Regions from separate parts of the Cupriavidus sp. 291-E7 genome, predicted to be linked through region 1. Evidence: predicted binding sites of a transcription regulator. Region 1 holds the regulator's gene; the other holds the start of a gene.
What was found. Region 1 encodes sigma-54, which starts transcription at its own class of promoters, with help from an activator protein. Its sites were predicted from a motif close to TGGCANGNAANCTGCTTT; they were not measured.

Region 1 (7,497 bases):
TCGAGGTACTGGGAGTCGAGCGGCAGCCGCTCGAATTCGCCATCGTTACGGCGTACCAGCTGCACCACGAGCTTGAGCTTCATCTTCCGGCGTACGGCCGTTTCACCGAAGATGGTCTTGATGTCGAGCAGGCCCAGGCCGCGCACCTCGAGCAGGTTCTGCAGCAGGGGCGGGCAGCGGCCTTCGATGAAATCCGGTCCCAGGCGCACGAAATCCACGGCGTCGTCGGCCACCAGGCCGTGTCCGCGCGAAATCAGTTCCAGGCCAAGCTCGCTCTTGCCCAGGCCGGATTCGCCCATGATCAGCACGCCCATCCCGAGGATGTCGAGAAATACGCCGTGCATCGTTACGCGCGGCGCGGAAATGCGCGACAGGTAGAGCCGAAGGTGGTCGATTACGGCCGCCGAGGAGACCGGCGTCGTGAACAGCGGCGTGGACGAGCGCGTGCAGCGCAGTTCCAGGTCGGGCGGCGGCTCCATGCCATCGGCGACCACCAGGAACGGTGGTTCGAGCAGGATCAGTTCGCCCATCTGGCGCTTGCGCGGCTCGTCGTCCAGACGCTGGTAGTACTGGATCTCGGGCTTGCCCAGCACCTGGATCCGGTTCGGGTGGATCAGGTTCAGGTGGCCTACCAGGTCGGCGGCGGAGGTGGCTTCGCGCGCGAATTCGACGTCGAAGGCGCGATCGGCCCCTTCCAGACCGGCTATCCACGACAATTTAATGTCGGCTGCGTTGTCATCGAAGATCGACTGCGAGGTGACGCCGGTGAGTTCCATGCGGGATGACTTTCTACGAGGGGGCGGTATGGCGTCAGGCGGCGTGCCAGTGCAGCCTGTGGATCATCACGGATGCCATTCGGTCAGCAACTGATGGACCGCCTCGGGCGTGGGCAGCGTGGCCAGGCCCTCGCGCATTTCGCGGTCCGACAGCAGTTGCGCGATTTCCGAAAGGATCTCGAGGTGCTGCTGCGTGGCCTGTTCGGGCACCAGCAGGAAGATGAGCAGCGAGACCGGCTTGCCGTCCGGTGATTCGAACGGAATTGGCTCCGCCAGGCGCATGAAGCCGCCCAGCGGCTGCTTTAGTCCCTTGATACGGCCGTGCGGAATGGCCACGCCGGCGCCCAGGCCGGTAGAGCCGAGCGATTCGCGTGCGAAAAGATTGTCCGTGACAGTGGCTCGGGCTACGCCATGATTGTTCTCGAACAGGAGCCCGGCTTGCTCGAAGACCCGCTTCTTGCTGGTGACGGTGACGTCGAGATGGATGTTGCCGGGTGGCAGCAATTTGGCCAAACGATTCATGGGCGATGCACGAGAAGTCAGGTTGGCGATACGGCGAACAGACGCCGTCCCGCCGCGATGGGGGCAATTCAGGATATCGAGTGCTATGAACGCCCGCATTGGAGCGTCCGGCCATTATAGAGCAGGGCCACAGCGCGCTTGTGCGCTGCGGCGCCGGCTTCGCGGGTGGTGCCGCGAACTGGCCGGCCGGTTTGCCCACCCGGATATTGCCGCCGCGCCCGCATGATCTTCCGTCATGCGGCATGCGATTCGGTTCACCGGGACCGTTCTGCCTGTCATTGTTGTATGACGCAGCATACACCGAGCCGCGCAAGATGCGAACACCCCCGGCGCATCAATTGGTCGCCTCCGTGGCGTCAAGGTAACGGAGAAATTCAGGCCAATGACGTTACGCGCCCATCAAAAAAGCCGCGCAGATGCGCGGCTTTGCTCTCTTCCTATTAGTCCTCTCGGGGGACGCTGAGGTCCTCTTCCAGGGGCAGTTCAGGGTTTGCCAGCCTATTGTTGCTGTAGTTGGGCTTCGGCCATCTGGTACTTGACCGCTTCCCGGTCATGCCCTTGCACGCGGTCCTTGTAGCGGATCACCTGCCGGTCGAGCTTGTCGACGAGACAGTCGATTGCCGCATACAGGTCTTCGTGATGCGCTTCGACGAAGATGTCCTTGCCCTTGAGATGTAGATTGATTTCCGCGTACTGACGCCGGTCCTTTTCCTTGTGGTTGTCGACAGATAGCAGCACGCTCACGCCAATGACCTGATCGAAATGCCTGACAATTCGCTCCAGTTTCGTTTCCACATACTCACGCAGCGGTGGCGTGATGTCGAGGTGGTGTCCACTGATCTTGAAGTTCATAGCGCTTCTCCTTCTGAAAGAGCCGCACCAGGCAGGCGGTTGCGGCTCGGCTACAAAGACTTGCGGAGATTGACTGCGGGGATTTTCAGCGCTTCGCGGTATTTGGCCACCGTGCGGCGTGCGACCACAAAGCCCTGTTCGCCCAGCAATTCGGCGATGCGGCTGTCGGAAAGAGGATTCCTGGGTTCTTCGGCTCCTATCAGTTGCTTGATCAGCGCGCGGATCGCCGTGGATGAGGCCGCGCCGCCAGTCTCCGTGGAGACGTGGCTACCAAAGAAGTACTTCAACTCGAAAGTACCCATTGGCGTGGCCATGTATTTGTTCGTGGTCACCCGGGAAATGGTCGACTCATGTAAACCGAGTGTATCGGCTATTTCCCGCAAAACCAAGGGGCGCATTGCTATTTCCCCGTGCGAAAAAAAGTTCTTCTGACGCTCAACAATTGCCTGCGCCACACGCAGGATCGTATCGAATCGCTGCTGAATGTTCTTGATAAGCCACCGGGCTTCCTGCAGTTTCTGCTGCAGTCCCGCGGCACCTGCTTCTCCCTTCGCACCGCGCAGGATCTGCGCGTACATGTCGTTGATACGCAGGCGTGGCATCACGTCGGGATTCAGCTGTGCAATCCAGCCGCTGCCGCTCTTGCGCACGAACACGTCCGGCACCACGAAGTCCGCTTCCGGGCGGCTGTACGCATGCCCTGGATACGGTGCCAGCGAACGGATCAGTTCATGCGCGGCCTTTAATGCGATTTCGTCAACTTGCAGCGCTTTCTTTAGGCGCGTGTAATCCCTGACGGCCAGCAACTCAAGGTGATGGTTGACGATGGACAAGGCCAGCTCGCGCTGCGGATGCTTCAGGCGCTTCAATTGCAGGCTCAGGCATTCCGAGGCATTGCGCGCGCCCACGCCCGGAGGATCGAAGCTTTGCAGCAACGTCAGCATCGCCTGCACTTCCTCGATTTCGAACTCCAGTTCCTCGGGCAGTTCCGTGCAGATTTCCTCGAGTGACGCACTCAGGTAGCCATCGTCGTCGAGCGATTCGATCAGGAAGATGGCCAGGCCCTTGTCGCGCGCGGAAATCTTAAGCGGCGTCAGCTGTTCCATCAGGTATTCGCGCAGCGTGGGATCGGCATCGCGCAACTGCATCGGCGTCTTCTCGTCTTCGTCGCCCTGTGGGCGGCGCGCGAAGTCGTCGAGGCTCCAGTCGTTGCCATAGTCTTCACTGCCGGAATCGCTGAAACCCTCTTCCTCGCCACCCGCGGCATGTTCCTGACGGTCGTCGCCGTTGGCCTGCGGTTCGGCAGGGGCGGGCGCCGGTGCGCTTTGCAGGTTCACCGAGCCGTCCGCCGCCACGCGCAGCGGGCTTTCGATCCAGTCGTTTTCGCGTTCGAGCAGCGGGTTTTCCGTCAGCGCCTGCTCCACTTCCTGCTGCAGTTCGAGCGTGGAAAGCTGCAGCAGCCGAATCGACTGCTGTAGTTGTGGAGTGAGTGCCAGATGCTGGGAGAGGCGGAGCTGAAGCGAAGGTTTCATGCGACCTATTCTATGCGCATCTTTCCGTTGTTGGAACGGAATTTGCTACAACCTATCGCTACGGCTTCTTGATCGGAAACGGCTTTGGAAAAGCCGAGTGCAGGTGCGGTAAAAATGACCTGCCTGATGTGCGCGGCTGACCGCCCGAGGGCGGCCGTCCGCGGCTTTACATGCGGAAGTTTTCGCCCAGGTAGACGCGTCGCACGGACTCGTTGGCGATGATTTCCTCGGGCTGGCCGGCGGCCAGCACCGTGCCTTCGCTGATGATGTATGCGTGGTCGCAGATGCCCAGCGTCTCACGCACGTTGTGGTCGGTGATCAGCACGCCGATATTGCGCGCCTTCAGGAAGCTCACGATGCGCTGGATCTCGCCCACCGCAATCGGGTCGACGCCGGCAAACGGTTCGTCGAGCAGGATGAAGCGCGGCGACGACGCCAGCGCGCGCGCGATTTCCACGCGGCGGCGCTCACCGCCCGACAGCGACAGCGCCGGGTTGTTGCGCAGGTGGGCAATTTGCAGGTCGTCGAGCAGCGAATCGAGCCGGCGGTCGATCTCGGCCTTGCTCAGCGGCTTGCCGTTGTCGATCTGCAGCTCCAGCACCGCGCGGATGTTCTCTTCCACGTTGAGCTTGCGGAAGACCGATGCCTCCTGCGGCAGGTAGGACAGCCCCATGCGGGCGCGTTCGTGGATGGCCAGCCCGCTGATGTGCTTGTCGTCGAGCACGATGTCGCCTTCGTCCAGCGCCACCAGGCCAACGATCATGTAGAAAGACGTGGTCTTGCCCGCGCCATTCGGACCCAGCAGGCCCACCACCTCGCCGCTCTTCACATCGAGTGATACGTCCTTGACCACCGTGCGTGTGCCGTAGCGCTTCTTCAGGTGACGCACGACCAGCGTGCTGCTGTCGGTGCGGACGGCCGATGCGGTAGACGAGGCGGAAGCGGCGAGCGTGGCGGTATCGTTCATCAGGGACTGGCTGGTAATTCGTTAAGGCTTGGCGGGCGTGGTGGACGGCCGCAGGTCAAGCGCCGCGCCGCCAGCAGCCGGGGCGCTGGCGTCGGAGCGCGGCGACAACACCGCGCGCACGCGGCCCGACGGATTGCCGGCGGTCGTGTTGTTGTCGCCGCCGGCGGCGGTGTAGTACTCGTTGCGGCTGTCGTACGTAATGACCGCGCCGCGGATCTCGTCGATGATCTTCGCGCCGGCACCGGACACGCGCGCCGCGCGCGCATGGCCAATCAGCTTGTTGACCTCGGACTTGCCGTCGTACTCGATGCGGTCGCCCCATCCATCGATGTACTCGTCCACGCCATCACGCTTCTGCCGGATGTAGGCCTGGCGGCCCGGCTTGGAAGTGGCGATCGCATACTGGTAGCCCTCGGGGTCGGTACGCAGCTCCGCGGCGTCGGACTTCAGCACCATCGTGCCCTTGGTCAGCACCACATTGCCCGTGAGCGTGTAGATCTGCTTGACGTCATCGTAGCTGGCGTTGTCGGCCTCCAGCACCAGCGGCTTGCCCTGGTCCGCACGTTCGGCGAAGGCTGGCATGGCCAGCGTCAGGCCGAAAGCGGCAATGGCCGCCAGCAGGGCGGGCGCGAGGCGGCGACAGGACGATGTCGTCAGGGATGCGGTCATGGTTGGCGAGTGGTGAGATAAAGACGGCGATCAGGATGCGCCGGAGAGTTTGCGTCGTCCGGCGTCACTGGGTCCTGGTCTGCCCCTGCGGCGGGTTCATGATGATGGTGCCGCGCACGTTCCCCAGCAATTGTACTTCGCGGGTGACGTTGTTGAAGATCAGGCCGTTGGCCGTCATGACCGAGGGTCCGCGCGTAAGCTGCACCGCCTTGTCGGTCTTGACAATGTCGTCGTTGACCAGCAACTGAAAGTACTGCGAGGCCGCGGTCATGCGCGGGTCCTTGGACGGATCGGCGCCAGCCTGCCGGACCACGAAAGCGTTCCCGTAGAGGTCGATGACCGAGCCCTCGGCGTTCATCACGCCGCGGTCGGAGTTCGCCGTCACCGGCGGGCGATCGGGTTCGTAAGAGCGCATGGCCGGCGTGGTCACCTCGTAGGTCTGGTCGTCCTCGAAGTGAATCATCTTCACGCCGGTAAAGCGCAGCTTGGTGGTGCCGTCCTCGGCCAGTTCGCTGGCCGAAAAGCGCTCCATCCAGTAATCGGGCTCATGGCGCTTGGTCCGCGACTTTTCGGCGTCCTCGCGCGGCGAGTTCAGCTGCACCAGCCAGAACGTGCTGCCGGCGACGATGGCCATCAGCAGCAGCGGCAGCAGCCGCATGATCAGGCCGGTGAGTCTGGACAGGAAGTCCGGCATCGTTCAGATGACCTTGGCGCGCGTCAGGTCATGGATATGGAGCGCGCCCACCAGGCGGCCGTCGCTGTCGACGACCAGCAGCTGGTTGATGCGGTTCGTTTCCATGATCTGCACGGCTTCCACGGCGAGGTGGTCCTGGTGCACCGTATGCGGATTGCGGTGCATGACGTCGCCGATCGGCACGGTTTTCCAGTCACGCGGCGTTTCCAGCAGGCGGCGCAGGTCGCCGTCGGTGAACACGCCCACGGCACGGCCTTCGGGGTCCACCACGGCGGTCATGGCCATGCCCTTGCGCGTGATTTCCATCAGGGCCTGGGCCAGCGGCGTGCTTTCGCGCACCTCCGGCACCGCGTTGCCGGTGCGCATGATGTCGCGCACATGGGTCAGCAGCTTGCGGCCCAGCGCGCCGCCCGGATGCGAGCGGGCGAAATCCTCTTCGCCAAAGCCGCGCGCGTCGAGCACGGCCACCGCCAGCGCGTCGCCCAAGGCGAGTGCGGCCGTGGTGCTGGCCGTCGGGGCCAGATTCAGCGGGCAGGCTTCCTGCGCGACGGCGCCGTCCAGGTGCGCGTCGGACAGCTTGGCCAGGTTCGATTCGGGATTGCCGGTGACCGAAATCAACCCGGCGCCAATGCGCTTGACGATCGGGATGATCGACAGCAGTTCGGCCGTTTCACCGGAATTGGAAAAGGCGATCAGGACGTCATCGCGCGTGATCATGCCCAGGTCGCCGTGGCTGGCCTCGGCCGGGTGCACGAAAAACGACGGCGTGCCCGTGGATGCCAGCGTGGCGGCCACCTTGCGACCAATATGGCCCGACTTGCCGATGCCCGAGACGACGACGCGTCCGGTACAGCCGAGAATCATCTCGACGGCCTTGGTGAATGCGGGCGTCAGGCGGCCGGCGAGCGCCGAAACGGCGTCTGCCTCGATCTGGAGTGTGTGGCGAGCGAGCGCGAGTGCTCGATTCGCATCGAAATTGGCTATCATGGCGCTGGAGTATACCAACGAATGCGATGGCGTCTGGCCCGGCGACCCGCCCGGCCGCCATGACGACCGCCGCGCTTGCCGTCTCTTGCCGGCGGGGTGCATATGCCGGCTCAGGCGCGTGCACGGCCGGCGCTTTTGAAGCCTGCCGAATGCATTCTCCGCTGGAACTGACCCTCGTGCTGCTGGCCGCCGCCGTCTTTGGCGTGGTGGCCTTCCGCATGCTGCAACTGCCGCCCATGCTGGGCTACCTGGCGGTTGGCATCCTGATCGGCCCCCACGCGCTGGGGCTGGCCAGCGATTCGGGCCAGACCAAGTACCTGGCCGAATTCGGCGTGGTCTTCCTGATGTTTTCGATCGGCCTGGAGTTCAGCCTGACCAAGCTGCGCGCCATGAAGCGGCTGGTATTCGGGCTGGGCGGGTCGCAGGTTGCGCTGTCGATGCTGGCGGTGGTGCCCGCGAGCTGGCTGTTCAACTGGCTGTTTCCGTTGTCCTGGCAGG
Region 2 (7,497 bases), on a different contig from region 1:
ATGCGTGGCCGGGCTGCGCATGACCTTGAGCCAGACCAGCGCCAGCAGCATGCCCATGATGCCCATCCACAGATAGACGTGGTGCCAGCCCCAGCTATGGACGATCCAGGCCATCAGCGGCGTGAACACCACGGCGGCAAAATACTGCGCGGCGTTGAAAATGGCCGATGCCGTGCCGCGTTCGGCGGTCGGGAACCAGCTGGCCACGACCTTCGCGTTGGCCGGAAAGGCCGGCGACTCGGCCAGGCCCACTGCAAAGCGCAGCGCGAACAGCACGGTGATGGCCTGGCCGATGGTGGCGAACACGCCAATCCAGCCTTGCAGCAGCGTGAAGAACGACCACAGGAAAATGCTGAAAGCATAGATGCGGCGCGCGCCAAAACGGTCGAGCAGCCAGCCGCCCGGAATCTGTGCCATCACATAGGCCCAGCTGAAGGCGGAGAAGATATAGCCCATCTGCACGGCCGAGAAGCCGAACTCCTCGCGCATGGCAGGGCCGGTGATCGACAGCGTGGCACGATCGGCGTAATTGATCGTCGTCACGATAAAGATCAGGGCGAGGATCCAGTAGCGGACGTTGGTGCGGCGGGCGCCGGATGCGGCGGCAGCGCTTGTAGTGGGTGTTGCGTTCATCTGGGTCTCCTCACAGCCGGTAGACCTGGATGCGGGAATGCGTCGGGACCGGCTTGTGATATGTCGTCGTACGACCGGAATTATAGAGACGGGGTTCCGTCCACCGCAGTGCGCGTTTACCCTGACCTGGTGCATTTCGCGGTGTCGCGGTGCACAGGTTTTTCCCTTCCCTTTCAATTGGCTTGCGGGTTCGCGGCGATCTGCCCCGGCTGGCCCGCCCCGCCCGCGGCTATCGAAACCGGCCCCGATGTCACCTGATCCGGTCCACCAAACCGGGGTTTTCCCTCGGTTTTCTCCATACCGCTTGCATGGTCAAGCTGTTAGTTGTACGATGACTTATCTCGAAACATCCACAACGATGGAACGAGGTACAAACCGGCCTAGTTCCACACCTAAACCATCATTCGCCATGTGGCGATCAGGAAGAGCGACATGACTACACCGCAAGAACTTAAGCAGATTATCTCGGAAGGCCTGCTCTCGTTCCCCGTCACCGATTTCGACGCGCAAGGCAACTTCCGCGCCGACACCTATATCGAGCGCCTGGAATGGCTGGCTCCGTATGGTGCATCGGCCCTGTTTGCCGCTGGCGGCACGGGCGAGTTCTTCTCGCTGACGCAGCAGGACTATTCGAACGTAATCCGCACCGCGGTGGAAACCTGCCGTGGCAAGGTGCCCATCCTGGCCGGCGCCGGCGGCCCGACCCGCGTGGCCATCGAATACGCAAAGGAAGCCGAGCGCCTGGGCGCCCACGGCATCCTGCTGATGCCGCACTACCTGACCGAAGCCAGCGAAGACGGCATTGCCAACCACATCGAAGAGGTTTGCAAGGCCACCAAGTGCGGCGTGATCGTGTACAACCGCGCCAACTCGCGCATCGGTGCCGATCTGCTGGCCAAGGTCGTGGACAAGTGCCCGAACCTGATCGGCTTCAAGGACGGCGTGGGTGACATCGAGGCGATGGTGCGCGTGCGCCGCAAGCTGGGCGACCGCCTGGCCTACCTGGGCGGCCTGCCCACCGCCGAAGTCTACGCCGCTGCCTACAAGGCGCTGGGCGTGCCCGTGTACTCGTCGGCCGTGTTCAACTTCATCCCGAAGACCGCGATGGACTTCTACCGTGCCGTGGCCGCCGACGACCACGCCACGATCGGCCGCCTGATCGACGACTTCTTCCTGCCGTACCTGGACATCCGCAACCGCAAGCACGGCTACGCCGTGTCGATCGTGAAGGCCGGCGCCAAGCTGGTTGGCCACGATGCAGGCCCGGTGCGCGCGCCGCTGACCGATCTGACCGAAGAAGAAGTTGCCAAGCTGGACGCCCTGATCAAGAAGCTGGGACCGCAGTAAGCCTCAGCAGACTGTATTGAGTTGAAGCGTTAAGAGCCGACACTGTCGGCTCTTTTTTTTGCACCGGCGCACACACCCGCGCACGGTATTGGGCCGTCGCACGCGCCATCGTGGTGAACCCATCGGGATTCCACCTCGCAATGGCTGGCCCGAAATCTGCATTGCCCAGTCCCGAAGAGTAGAAGCGTTCAACCGTCCTTTCCGCGTTCCGCATGGAACGGGCAGGCGGCAGGAAATTGCTCTTGATGTCCGCATCCGCCGCGGAGGTCGAGAGCCGGGAAACCCTCCCATGCATCTGGCGTTCCGTGGTCCGGCCGGACCCGTTCAACCTCTCCTGAACCCGGAACGACATGACCGACACTACCCTGCTCCTGCACGAACTGGCGCGCGAATCGCGCATGGGTGCCCACGGCACCGAGACCGACACGCGCGAGATACGCCGCATCGATCTCTCCCGGTTTGACCAGCGCAAAGCCGAAATCGCCGATCAACTGTGGCAAGCCGCCAGCGGCATCGGCTTCTTCCAGCTCGAACACCACGGTATCGACCTGACCGCCGTGCGCGAGGCGTTTGCGATGACCGAGCGGTTCTTCGCACTGCCCGAATCGGTGAAAGCCCGCTATCCGCTGCAGAAAGCCAACAATGCCGGTTGGGAAACCCGCGCGCAGGTACGCCCGTCCACCGGCACACCCGACCAGAAGGAGTCGTACCAAATCACGCGCCCCCATATGGCGGCACTCTGGCCCACCGACACCGAATTGCCGGCGTTCCGCGAAACGATGCTCGCGTTCGAGCGGCAATGCTGGGACGTGGGCATGAAGGTGCTGTCCTGCTTTGCCAGCAAGCTCGGCTTCGATGCCGACTTCTTCACCCGCGCCCATGACCCGGCCGCGCCCGACTATCAAAGCACGCTGCGCCTGCTGCACTACTACGCGATTCCACCCGAGGCGCAGGACAAGCTCGACCTCTGGCGCGCCGGCGCGCATACCGACTTCGATTGCCTGACGCTGCTGTTCCAGCGCCAGGGACAGGGCGGACTGCAGGTGTGTCCCGGCAAGGAGATGGATGCCCAGGCATGGACACCGATTCCGCCGGACGAGGACGTCATCACGTGCAACATCGGGGACATGCTGATGCGCTGGAGCGACGATCAACTGCCATCGAACTTCCACCGGGTGCGCAATCCTGTACCGGGTGAGTACATGGGGCCGCGCTATAGCCTGGCGTTTTTCTGCCAGGCCAACCGCAACACCCTCATCGAAGGACCTGCAAAGCAGCATCCACCGATCACCGCGGGGGATTTCCTGAGGCAGCGGGTAGCCGCGAATTTCAGCGCGTACAGATAAGCGCACCGGAGGCAGACACGCGCGCGCCACTCCACCACGGAAAACGGATTTGCTTAACTGGAAACATTCCTTGACGTGCGCGTCGTCGCATCCCAAAGATGGCATCAAGGAGCCACCGCCATGACCGACCTTCTCGACTGGTTCACCGCCATCTGCACCGTGGTGCTCGTCTACGCCGCGCTGCGCTATCCGCTGTATCCGCCGCATCACGACCCCGACCCCGCGGATCGGACGATGAACCGTTCGCCGCGCGCTTGAAGCAACGCTTCGGCACGCATATCGAAGTACGAAAAGATTTGTTCGCCTCGCAAGCGGCACTCCATAAGCTGGTGGCTTCGCTACATCGCCACACCAGACTTGATCATGCCGCGCCACGCCCTGCCAGTTCTTTTCGCTCTCCATCTCCGCCGACTGGTACTTGCATCGCTCGCCATAGTGGCCGCCTTTGCCAGCCCGGCCTTCGCCAATACGCCCGGCAGCACCTTTCCCACCAAGACGGTCCGCATCATCGTGCCGGTGGCGGCTGGCGGCAGTGCGGACAAGCTGGCGCGCACGCTTGCACAGAAACTCAGCGAGCAATGGCATCAGAGCGTTGTGGTGGAAAACGTGGCCGGCGCCAGCGGCACGATTGGCGCGGCACAAGTGGCACGCGCGGCGCCAGACGGCTACACGCTGCTGCTAGGCGGCGAAGGCGTGACACTGAACGCGTCGCTCTTCAAGCGCCTGCCCTATGACACCAACCATGCATTTCGTGGCGTCATCAAGGCGGTGGTCAGTCCGCAGATCCTGGTGGTGCGTCCCGATCTTGGCGTGCGCACCTTCCAGGACTATCTGGCACTGACGCGGCGCAAGCCTGGCGAACTCGCGCTGGGGCTGCCAGGCAATGGCGGCATCGCACACGTCGCGCATGAAATGCTGTCACGCCAGCTTGGCATCCAGGTCAACTACATTCCCTACCCCGGCGGCGGACCCGCCACGCTGGACCTGCTCGGCGGCCATATCGATGCCACGCTGATTACGCTTGCCGCCGTCACCGACTATGTACGCAATGGCCGGCTGACCGCCCTCGCCGTCACCACACCGTATCGGTCGAAAGCGCTGCCGCAGGTGCCCACGATGGCCGAAGCCGGCGCGCCGGGCTTTGCCGTGGAAAGCTGGCAGGGCCTGCTCGCGCCAGCCGCCACACCGGCCGACGTGATCGAACGGATCAACCGCGACGCGACAGCGGTACTGGCGCAACCGGCCACGAAGCAATTGCTCGAAGAGGCTGGCTTTGTCGTGGTGGCGTCGTCCGCCCAGGCACTCGACGACACGCTGTCGAAGGACTTGCCGCGCTATGCGGCGGTCATCGCTTCTTCAGGTATCAAGCTGAACTGATGCGGCGCGCACCGCGCCGCCAGCCTATCCATCCATATCCAGAAGACTTTTTTGTCCGGGCGGAAGGCAGCCCCTCCCGCCATTCCCAGACTCGTACTCCATTCGCCCTACATTCGCTCATGACCGCCATCCATCGCACGCGCGCCATTGCCGCTATCGCCCTCTCACTCCTCGCCACGCAAGCCGCATGGGCCGATGCCACGCTCGACAAGATCAAGCAACGCGGCAAGGTATCCATCGGCGTGCTGGTCAACGGCGGCCCGTTCGGTTCGATCGACCCTGCCACGCAGCAACTCGTCGGCTGGAATCCCGAGCTGGCGCGGGATCTGGCGAAGCGGCTCGGCGTGGAGGCCGACCTTGTCCAGGTGAATCCGTCCAACCGGGTGCAGTTCCTGCAGCAAGGCAAGGTCGACCTGTTGATTGCATCGATGGAGTACAACGCCGACCGTGGCGAGCTGCTGTCCTATGCACCCACGCCGTTCTATCGCGTGGGCGGCACCGTCGCCGTGCTCAAGACCAGCGGCGTTCATCAATGGGAAGACCTGCGTGGCAAGACCGTCTGCGCGTCGCAGGGCAGCAGCTTTGTAAAGCCATTGCAGGAACAGTACGGCGCACAGGTACGCGGTTTCAAGACCGCGTCGGAATCGCTGCTCGCGCTGCGCGGCGGCCAATGCGTGGCGGCCGTGCATGACGCCACGCTGATTCACCCGCTGCTGCGCAGCAATACCGAGTGGGCCAACTACGCCGCGCCGATCCCGACCGAGATCCTGCCGGCGCCGTCGGTGGTATGGGCACGCAAGGGCGACACGGACACCGTGGCCGCGGTGGACAAGGTAGTGCAGGAATGGCATCGCAGCGGCTGGCTGATCGGCACTGAGAAGCGGCTCGGCATCACGCCGCCGCAGCCGCTGCTGCCCGAGCTGCAGGCAAAGTTCAAGCAGCAGGGCTGATGGCAGGGGCAACAATGAGCGGGCATCTTCTGATCGCGGCGCTGCTCCTGAGCGGTCCTGGATTGGCCCATGCAGCATGGGCAGACACCTCGCTCGTGGCCGCGCTCAAGCCGCTAGGCCTCAACTATGCGTTCTTGCTCGATGACGCCGAACGTTCGGCATTCCTGCACGGCCTGGTCGTGACACTGCAGCTCTGCGCGCTGACCATCCCCTGCAGCCTCATCGCCGGCGCCGTGCTGGCGGCCATGCTGACGTCGGGACGGAAGGTGCTGGCCACGCCGGCACGTGCGTTCGTCGAACTGACCCGCAACACGCCCACGCTGGTGCAGCTCTATTGCGGCTTTCTGGTACTCAACATGCTGATCACCCAGCAATTGAACAGCCACGGCGGCAGCAATCCGCTCACGCCGTTCTTCTGGGTTGTTGCCGTGGTGTCGCTGCACAAGGCCGTCTTTCATGCCGAGGCGCTGCGTGCCGGTATCGAGGCCGTGCCACGCGTCACGCTGGAAGCGGCACGCTCGCTGGGTTTCTCCCGCCGGCAACTGCTGCTACAGGTGGAACTGCCGCTGGCCGTGCGCTTCGCATTGCCGGCGCTGGTCAACAACCTGGTCGATCTGGTGAAGATGACTGCGGTGGCGTCAGCCATTGCCGTCGGCGATGTCACCTATGAATCGATCATGATCTGGACCCAGCGCGACAACGTGCTGGAACTACTGCTGCTGATTCTGGTGTTCTTTGGCGTACTGACCTGGCTGGTCAGTCGCGCGGGGCGATGGCTGGAACTTCAATTAAGGATGCCCGGCTATGGCCAGTAAGCCAATCGCCCTACCCTGGCGCCCGGCGCAGCGCCCCGGCTTCGACGCATTGCGCAATCCGTGGACGTTGGCCGCGCTGTGCGTCATCGCCATCATCGGTTTCTGGACCGCCACCGGCAGCACACCGGCTGCGTTCCGCAACCTGTGGACGTGGTCGACCGCCCTGCTGCGCGGCATGTGGGCCAACATCGAAATCAGCATTCTGTCGATGACGCTCGGCACACTGGCGGGGCTTGTCGTCGGCGCGCTGTCGCTGTCGACCCGGAATTGGGTCCGTCATCTGGCACGCCTCTGGGTGCAGGCGTTCCGCAACGCGCCCATCCTTGTGCTGGTGTACTTCACCACCTATGTGTTCCCGTTCGAGCTGCACATTGCGCACTGGACCGTGCCGTTCCCCGATTGGATCAAGGTCGTGCTCGGGCTTGCGCTGCCTGCCAGCGCCAACGTGGCCGAGATTTTCCGGGGTGCGATCCAGTCGATCCCGAGCGCGCAGTGGGAGGCCGCCCAGTCTCTGGCATTCCGGCGGCGCCAGATCTTTCGCCTTATCGTGCTGCCGCAGTGCGTGCGCCGCATGCTGCCGCCGTGGATGAACCTCTACGCGAGCATCACCATGAGCACGTCGCTGGCCTCGCTGGTAGGCGTGCACGATGTGGTCGACACCGCTCAGGTGGCCAGCAACACCGTGGCCAGCACCGACTTCACGGTGCTGGTCTATTTCACGCTGCTGGCCCTGTTTTTCGCATACTGCTATCCGATTGCGCGCGCCACGCGTGCGCTGGAGCGTCGCCATGAACGCCACTGATTCATTCCTGCGTCACCCGCAGGCGCCCGTGACCGCCGCCCCACTCGTGGCCCTGCACGATGTGCACCTGACCTTTGGCGACAACGCCGTGCTCAAAGGCATCGACGTCGAAGTCCGACGCGGCGAGGCCGTGACCATCATCGGCCCGTCAGGCTCAGGCAAGAGCACGATCCTGCGATGCATCACCGGGCTTTTGCGGCCGCAACAGGGCCGCATCCGCGTGGGCG

Region 2: AC3FLX_RS29525 (isopenicillin N synthase family dioxygenase) is a predicted target of sigma-54. The motif match lies at 2,126-2,143, and genes of this name have one in related genera.

Annotation. Positions count from the first base shown of each region.
Region 1 covers NZ_JBYOJV010000005.1:338,083-345,579, forward strand. Annotated here, with positions in the region: gene hprK (HPr(Ser) kinase/phosphatase) at 1-776, opposite strand, end outside; gene ptsN (PTS IIA-like nitrogen regulatory protein PtsN) at 843-1,298, opposite strand; gene hpf (ribosome hibernation-promoting factor, HPF/YfiA family) at 1,797-2,150, opposite strand; gene AC3FLX_RS12040 (RNA polymerase factor sigma-54) at 2,201-3,682, opposite strand; gene lptB (LPS export ABC transporter ATP-binding protein) at 3,849-4,649, opposite strand; gene lptA (lipopolysaccharide transport periplasmic protein LptA) at 4,671-5,318, opposite strand; gene lptC (LPS export ABC transporter periplasmic protein LptC) at 5,383-6,012, opposite strand; gene AC3FLX_RS12060 (KpsF/GutQ family sugar-phosphate isomerase) at 6,016-6,999, opposite strand; gene AC3FLX_RS12065 (monovalent cation:proton antiporter family protein) at 7,149-7,497, shown strand, end outside.
Region 2 covers NZ_JBYOJV010000025.1:39,139-46,635, reverse strand. Annotated here, with positions in the region: gene AC3FLX_RS29535 (MFS transporter) at 1-633, opposite strand, end outside; gene kdgD (5-dehydro-4-deoxyglucarate dehydratase) at 1,066-1,980, shown strand; gene AC3FLX_RS29525 (isopenicillin N synthase family dioxygenase) at 2,331-3,326, shown strand; gene AC3FLX_RS29520 (hypothetical protein) at 3,447-3,584, shown strand; gene AC3FLX_RS29515 (Bug family tripartite tricarboxylate transporter substrate binding protein) at 3,690-4,703, shown strand; gene AC3FLX_RS29510 (transporter substrate-binding domain-containing protein) at 4,823-5,653, shown strand; gene AC3FLX_RS29505 (amino acid ABC transporter permease) at 5,668-6,468, shown strand; gene AC3FLX_RS29500 (amino acid ABC transporter permease) at 6,458-7,270, shown strand; gene AC3FLX_RS29495 (amino acid ABC transporter ATP-binding protein) at 7,257-7,497, shown strand, end outside.